2 linked regions of the Prosthecobacter debontii genome follow. Each later gene encodes a partner of the first gene's protein in a complex. Links are inferred from orthologs where the notes say so. Each region holds a gene or a part of one and is shown on either strand. Other genes may lie near its edges.

Region 1 (4,205 bases):
GAATCTTCTGTATGCAAAGATCCATCCCCGTCACTGGGCCACGGGCCGGCTGCTGGAGGACGTGACGATGGAGCAGTGGCTGCATCTGGAGGGACGGCAGGCGCGGCTCAAGTTCAAGATGACCTACTCAGGCAGCAAGGATCATCGCCCGCATCATCAGGAGCTCCCCGCCCTCTTTGTCCCTGCCAGCCTGGACACCCTCGTCTTTGTCGGTCCCGATGGCACGCTCCAGCGTCTGCACCCGGGTTTCCCCAATGAATACGTCCGTCGTGGGGCTGAGCCTTGGATGGCCTGGGTGAATGCGGCCAATGAAGGCATCGGGTTATGGATGCCGCACACCGATCAGGTCACGACCTATCGGGTGCGCAACGGTAACAAGGCCGACTGCTCCTATCTCGCCCCCATCCAGACCTTTGCGCTCAAACCCGGCCTCGTCTTCGAATATGAAGTCGCCCTCATCGCGGGCTCTTTGGAGGAGATTCGTGCGGCGTTCAGACGCTAATGGCGTCTAACTCATCCCGTGACACCACAAAATCACTTGGATTGACCACATCTTCCGCCTCCGCCCTTTACAGAGCGTTTCCTTTGTGCAAGATGCCGCGCTTTCCCGGCTGCCGCCGCAAAGTAACGCGGTTTCGCCGAAACTGCCGACACAACCAGCGGCATCCTGAAGGGCTCCCAACCATCCGCTCCGCCCCCTTTCCGCCTCCATGCCCAAAGACCCCTCCATCAAACGCATCCTCGTCATCGGTTCCGGCCCCATCGTTATCGGCCAGGGCTGTGAGTTCGACTATTCAGGCGTCCAGGCTTGCAAGGCGCTGCGCGAGGAAGGTTACGAGGTCGTTTTGATCAACTCCAACCCGGCCACCATCATGACCGACCCGGAATTCGCTTTCCGGACCTATGTCGAGCCGATCACGCCGGAGATCGTCGAGAAGATCATCATCAAGGAGAAACCTGATGTCCTCCTGCCCACCCTGGGCGGCCAGACCGCGCTGAACACGGCCATGTCCCTGCACCGCGCAGGCACCCTGGAGAAGCACGGCGTGCGCATGATCGGCGCGAAGCCGGACGCGATTGAGAAAGGCGAAGACCGCCTGCTTTTCAAAAACGCCATGCTCAAGATCGGTCTGGACCTGCCGCAGTCCGGCGTGGCCCACACCATCGAGGAAGCCCGCGCCATCGCGGAAGAGATCGGCACCATGCCCCTCATCATTCGCCCCGCCTACACCCTGGGCGGCACCGGCGGCGGCATTGCCTACAACAAGGAAGAATTTGAAACCATCACCGCTCGCGGTCTGGATCTCTCCCCCGTCAGCGAGGTGCTCATCGAAGAGTCTCTCCTCGGCTGGAAGGAGTTCGAAATGGAGGTCATGCGTGACCGCGCAGACAACTGCGTCATCATCTGCTCCATCGAAAACCTGGACCCGATGGGCGTGCACACCGGTGACTCCATCACCGTGGCTCCGATCCAGACCCTGACGGATCGTGAATACCAGATCATGCGCGATGCCTCCTTCGCTTGCATTCGCGAAATCGGCGTGGAGACGGGTGGATCGAACATCCAGTTCGCCGTGCATCCAGACACGGGCCGCATGATCGTGATCGAGATGAACCCACGCGTGAGCCGCAGTTCCGCTCTGGCCTCCAAGGCCACCGGTTTCCCGATCGCCAAGATCGCCGCCAAACTCGCCGTGGGTTACACCCTGGACGAGCTGAAGAACGACATCACTCGCGAGACTCCGGCCTCCTTCGAGCCGACCATCGACTACGTGGTGACCAAGGTACCGCGCTTCACCTTCGAGAAATTCCCCGGTGCCGATGGCACCCTGACCACGCAGATGAAGTCCGTGGGTGAAGCCATGGCCATCGGTCGCACCTTCAAAGAGTCCCTTCAGAAAGCCCTGCGCAGCCTCGAGATCAAACGCTTCGGCCTCATCGGCGATGGAGCCGATGTCGTGGTGGACGAAGAGACCCTGACCACCAAGCTGACGGTGCCGAATGCCGAGCGCATCTTCTTCCTCGGCCAGGCCTTTGCCATTGGCTGGGATGTGGAGAAAGTCTTTGAACTGACCAAGATCGACCGCTGGTTCCTGCGTCAGATTGAGCAGATTGTAACTGAAGTAAAGGCTGCAGAAGATCTGAATTTTGAGGTCAATACGATTGATGCTTGGATCAAAGGCGCGGCCACAAACGAAGTCGCTGCGAAGAACTTGGCTGAAGGCACTTCTATCTATCGTCGTTTAAAGAAGATAGGCGCATCTGATCAACAGATTGCCCATCAAACTGGAGCGAAGCAGGCCGATGTTCGGTTAGGTCGCAAAGCCCTCGGCATCGTCCCCACCTACCGCCTCGTGGACACCTGCGCGGCGGAGTTTGAGGCCTACACGCCTTATTACTACAGCACCTACGGCACCGAGGATGAAGTCCGCGACAATGACCGCAAGAAGGTCATGATCCTGGGCGGTGGCCCGAACCGCATCGGCCAGGGCATCGAGTTCGACTACTGCTGCGTTCACGCCTCCTTCGCTCTGCGCGAACTGGGGTATGAGACCATCATGGTGAACTCCAACCCGGAGACCGTTTCCACCGACTACGACACCAGCGACAAGCTCTACTTTGAGCCTCTGACCCTGGAAGACGTGCTGAACATCTACGAGCGCGAAAACCGCAACGATCAGGTGCTCGGCGTCATCGTCCAGTTCGGCGGCCAGACCCCGCTGAACCTCGCCAAAGGCCTGGAGGAAAATGGCGTCCGCATCATCGGCACCAGCCCGAAAAGCATCGAGCTGGCCGAAGACCGCAAGCTCTTCGCCGCCCTTCTCGATGAACTCGGCCTCGATCAGGCCCCGAGCGGCACCGCCACCTCCCTGGAGGAGGCTTTGGCCATCACCGCCCGCATTGGTTACCCCAGCCTCGTGCGCCCCAGCTTCGTGCTCGGTGGTCGTGCCATGCAGATCGTTTACAGCGATGCCGAGCTGACCCACTACATGAAGAACGCCGTCGAGGCTACGCCCGACCGTCCCGTGCTCGTGGACCGCTTCCTGGAAGACGCCACCGAGGTGGACGTGGACTGCATCAGCGATGGTGAAACCACCGTCATCGGTGCCATCATGGAGCACATCGAAGAGGCCGGCATTCACTCCGGTGACTCCGCCTGCGTCATCCCTCCCTTCAGCCTCACGCCCGCCATGCAGGGTCGCATCAGCGATGCCGCCAAGAAACTTGCCAAGGCCCTCAACGTGCGCGGTTTGATGAACATGCAGCTCGCGGTGAAAGGCGACGATCTCTACGTCATCGAGGTCAACCCACGTGCCTCCCGCACCGCCCCGTTCGTCTCGAAGGCCATCGGCGTGCCACTGCCGAAACTCGCCGCCAAGATCATGGCGGGCAAGACCCTCAAGGAACTCGGTTTCACCGCCGAGGTCACCCCCGCTCACTACAGCGTCAAGGAAGCCGTCTTCCCCTTCAGCAAGTTCCAGGGCGTGGACATCGCTCTTGGGCCTGAGATGAAATCCACGGGTGAAGTCATGGGCATCGACATGGACCTCGGCCTCGCCTTTGCGAAAAGCCAGATGGCCGCCGGCGGCACCCTGCCGACCGGAGGCAACGTCTTCATCAGCGTCAAGGAAGCCGACCGCGCCAACGTCGCCCGCATCGCCAAAGGATATGCCGATCTCGGTTTCACCATTTATGCCACCGCCGGCACCGGCCAGGTCATCAGTGAGTCCGGCACCGCCGTGAACATCCTGCCGAAGCTCGCCAGCGGCCAGCGTCCGAACGTCATCGACCTGATGAAGAACAAGGACATGGCCCTCGTGATCAACACCCCCAGCGGCAAAAACCCCCGCGAAGACGAGATCAAGATCCGCACCGCCGCCATGCAGAATCGGATTCCGATTATGACGACGCTGCGTGGTGCCGATGCTGCGCTGAAGGCCATCAAGTCACTGCAATCGGCTGAGGTCGAAGTGCGGGCGCTGCAGGAGTATCATAAGTAGGCCACGCCAACGAGGGGAGCGCGGTCACTCTTGACCGCCTCTTCTAAGACCTTGCTGCTGTGTCGACATATTTGTTATATGTTCGGTCGTTGTGGGACATCTTAAAAAGTAAGGTTCTCATGCGACCATGATGATGGATATTCTAATCAACATTGCTTCCGATTTTGCTTTTATCCTGCTGATCGCATTCGGAGGATGGGCTTG
Region 2 (3,167 bases), on another replicon or contig:
TCGCGATCCAAGTTCATAAGGGTTCAGGTCAGTCAATCAAATCACTCGGAATCCATGCAGACTCCTCCTTCATATCAGCGGCAATTCTCTCGCAAACAGATCACAGATTGCCTCGCCCGCTCTAAAAAGTCCGGTTTCGTCTCTCCGGCTTCCAGTCGAATCGGAGCACCGAAAACCAGACTCCCCAGCAGGGGGGCGGGCAAGATCTCGCCCTTGGGTAAGATGCGGTTCAAATTCTCCATCAATACCGGCACCAACTCCACCTCAGGGCGCCGCCGCGCTAGGTGATAAAGGCCCGCCTTGAAAGGCTGCGGGTCAGGGCTGGTCTGGCGTCCGCCCTCGGGGAAAATAATCAGGGAGTGATCCTCACCCATCGCCTCCAGCATCACATCCAGGGGATTGCAGTCCGCCGTAGGTCGTTTCCGCTCGATCAAGACCGCTCGAAAGACCTGCTGAGCCAACCAGGGACGGAGCTTCCCCACACTCCAGTAGTCATGAGCGGCGACCATCCGGGTTTTTTGCCGAAGTAAGGGGGGCAGGCTTGCCCAGAGAAGCGGCCCGTCCAGATTGCTGGTGTGATTGGCAAAATAGATGCGCTGGCGAAGTTCCGGACCACAGCCGTGCCAGCGTGCGAGAGCCCCCGTCGCGAGGCGTAAAGAACCAGCGATCAAGCCTGAAATCATTAGCCGAATTCAATCTCCAAGCCCGTGACTCTGCAAGACCGAAGTGTATCCGAACACCGAGCAGTTCACATGAACCTGCAACCGCCTCTTGCATTCGTCTCGCAATCAGGCTAGGTGCCCAAGTTTCCCATTTAATGAAAGCAATCCTGGCACTCGAAGACGGACGGTATTTTGAAGGCGAATCCTTTGGCGCACCCGGCACACGCACGGGCGAAATCTGCTTCAATACCTCCATGTCAGGGTATCAGGAAGTTCTGACGGACCCGTCCTACCGTGGCCAGATCGTGGCGATGACGTATCCGATGATCGGTAACTACGGGGTCAATCCGCTGGATGATGAGAGCAATGAGCCTCATGTGCGTGGGTTCGTCGTCGAAGAACTCTGCGAGGTGCCCAGCAACTGGCGCAGCAGCCAGTCTCTCGATGCCTACCTGAAGCAATACAACATTCCCGGGATTCAAGGCGTCGATACCCGCGCCCTCACCAAGCACCTGCGCACCCTGGGTGCCATGCGCTCCGTCATCACCACCGAGGTCGGCACCGTGGCGGAAGCCGTCAAACTGGCTCAGGAAAGCGCCCCAATGTCGGGCAGTGATTTCGTCAAAGAAGTCACCACCCCCTCCATCTATCAGTGGGACCCCGAGAGCCAACTCAGCCGCCAATGGGATATCCCCAGCCCGAGTCAGAACCGCGAAGGTGGTGCTGAAGGAGCCTTCCATCCCCTGCCCGACGCACGGTATCACGTCGTGGCTTATGATTTCGGCATGAAGCGGAACATCCTGCGCGGTCTTCGCCAGAGCGGCTTCCATGTCACGGTCGTGCCAGCCGGCACTTCGGCCGAAGAGGTCCTGGCCCGCAATCCCGATGGCGTTTTCCTTTCCAACGGCCCTGGGGATCCAGGCGCTTTGGGCTACATCCATGAGGAAGTCCGCAAGCTGATCGGCAAGAAGCCTGTCTTTGGCATTTGCCTCGGCCACCAGATCCTCGGCCACGCCTACGGTGGTAAGACCTTCAAACTTAAGTTTGGTCACCGGGGGGGCAACCAGCCTGTGAAAGACCTCCGCACCGGTAAGGTCTCCATCACCAGCCAAAACCACGGCTTCGCTATCGATCCAGCTAGCTTGCCATCCAATGTCGAGGTGACACACATCAACCTCAACGACGGCACCGTCGAAGGCATGCGCCATCGCGAAGCCCCCGTCATGAGCGTGCAGTATCACCCCGAAGCTGCTCCTGGCCCGAACGATGCGAAGTATTTCTTCGATGAGTTCGCCAAGCTGATCGATAACGCGGATTAACCTGTCCCACGTTCATTGTCTAAGACAGCTGTACTCTCCTCTATTGAGGTCGAATTCACGCGCTCATTGAACGAGCTGTGAGGGCCAGGCGTGCAGCTTTGCTCTAGAGACATCATCACGGTATCGGGACGAGCGACAAGATCATCACTTCGTCAGCAGTATAATTCCAAAGCCTTGCTTACCTTCGACGTTTTAGCTTCGTCCAAGGTCGTCGCTTTGAATTTCTCTGCCCGTTATGAAGTCGCTCCTTTGTTTGCTTCTCCTTCCGCTCTCGCTCCACGCGGGTCGCTTTCCTGAAAAGACGCCTGATTCTCCAGGTGCCAGGATGCTGGATGGCTACATGCGGCAACAGACCGCGGAGATTGAGGAAGCCGGCGGACTCAAGGACATTCAAACCGTCGAGGACTGGCAGCGCAAAGCCCCTGAATACCGGAAACAACTGGCGGAGATGCTCGGCCTGGAGCCGATGCCAGAACGCACACCGCTTCAAGCAACTAAAACTGGGGAACTGAAGGGGGATGGTTATGTCATCGAAAAGATGCATTTCCAGGCCGTCCCCGGCTACTATGTCACGGCCAATCTCTACCTGCCTGATAAGGTCGAAAAACCACTCCCCACGATCCTCTATGTCTGCGGCCATGCCGTGGTTGAAAAGGATGGCGTGCGCTTAGGCAACAAAACGGGCTATCATCATCATGGTATCTGGTTTGCCCGTCACGGTTATGCCTGCCTTATCATTGATACCGTCCAGCTCGGGGAGATCCGTGGCGAACATCATGGCACCTATAGCAAAGGGCGCTGGTGGTGGATGTCACGTGGTTATACGCCCGCGGGCTTGGAAGCTTGGGCCAGTATTCGCGCGTTAGATTATCTGGAAACCCGCCCTGAAGTGGACAAAACCCGCTTCGGTGTCACAGGACGCAGTGGTGGCGGAGCTTACTCCTGGTGGGTGGCCGCTCTGGATGAGCGCATTAAAGCGGCCGCGCCCACGGCAGGCGTCACTACCATGCGCAATCATGTGGTGGATGGTTGCATCGAAGGCCACTGCGACTGCATGTTCTATGTGAACACCTACCGGTGGGACTATGATCGCATGGTCGCGTTAGTAGTGCCGCGTCCGTTGCTCATCTGCAACACCGACAAGGACGATATCTTTCCTATCGACGGCGTCTTCAACATCTATCAA

What was found.
Region 2: the proteins of carB (region 1) and carA are in contact, whole or in part, in a solved structure (PDB 1KEE), measured with the Escherichia coli proteins. The link is inferred for Prosthecobacter debontii from one-to-one orthologs.

Annotation. Positions count from the first base shown.
Region 1 is NZ_FUYE01000007.1:137,562-141,766, reverse strand. Bases 315-4,201 are described here. They hold carB (carbamoyl-phosphate synthase large subunit), read left to right. Parts: upstream 315-710; coding sequence 711-4,001; downstream 4,002-4,201. Other genes in these bases: B5D61_RS25725 (hypothetical protein), read left to right, coding at 4,129-4,201; B5D61_RS12070 (hypothetical protein), read left to right, coding at 315-502. Outside these bases: more of B5D61_RS12070, read left to right, coding at 1-314; more of B5D61_RS25725, read left to right, coding at 4,202-4,205. UniProt on the Escherichia coli protein: Large subunit of the glutamine-dependent carbamoyl phosphate synthetase (CPSase).
Region 2 is NZ_FUYE01000004.1:29,808-32,974, reverse strand. What follows is about bases 51-2,899. They hold carA (glutamine-hydrolyzing carbamoyl-phosphate synthase small subunit), read left to right. Parts: upstream 51-817; coding sequence 818-1,981; downstream 1,982-2,899. Other genes in these bases: B5D61_RS06870 (alpha/beta hydrolase family protein), read left to right, coding at 2,217-2,899; B5D61_RS06880 (lysophospholipid acyltransferase family protein), read right to left, coding at 75-683. Outside these bases: B5D61_RS06885 (phosphatidate cytidylyltransferase), read right to left, coding at 1-17; more of B5D61_RS06870, read left to right, coding at 2,900-3,167. UniProt on the Escherichia coli protein: Small subunit of the glutamine-dependent carbamoyl phosphate synthetase (CPSase).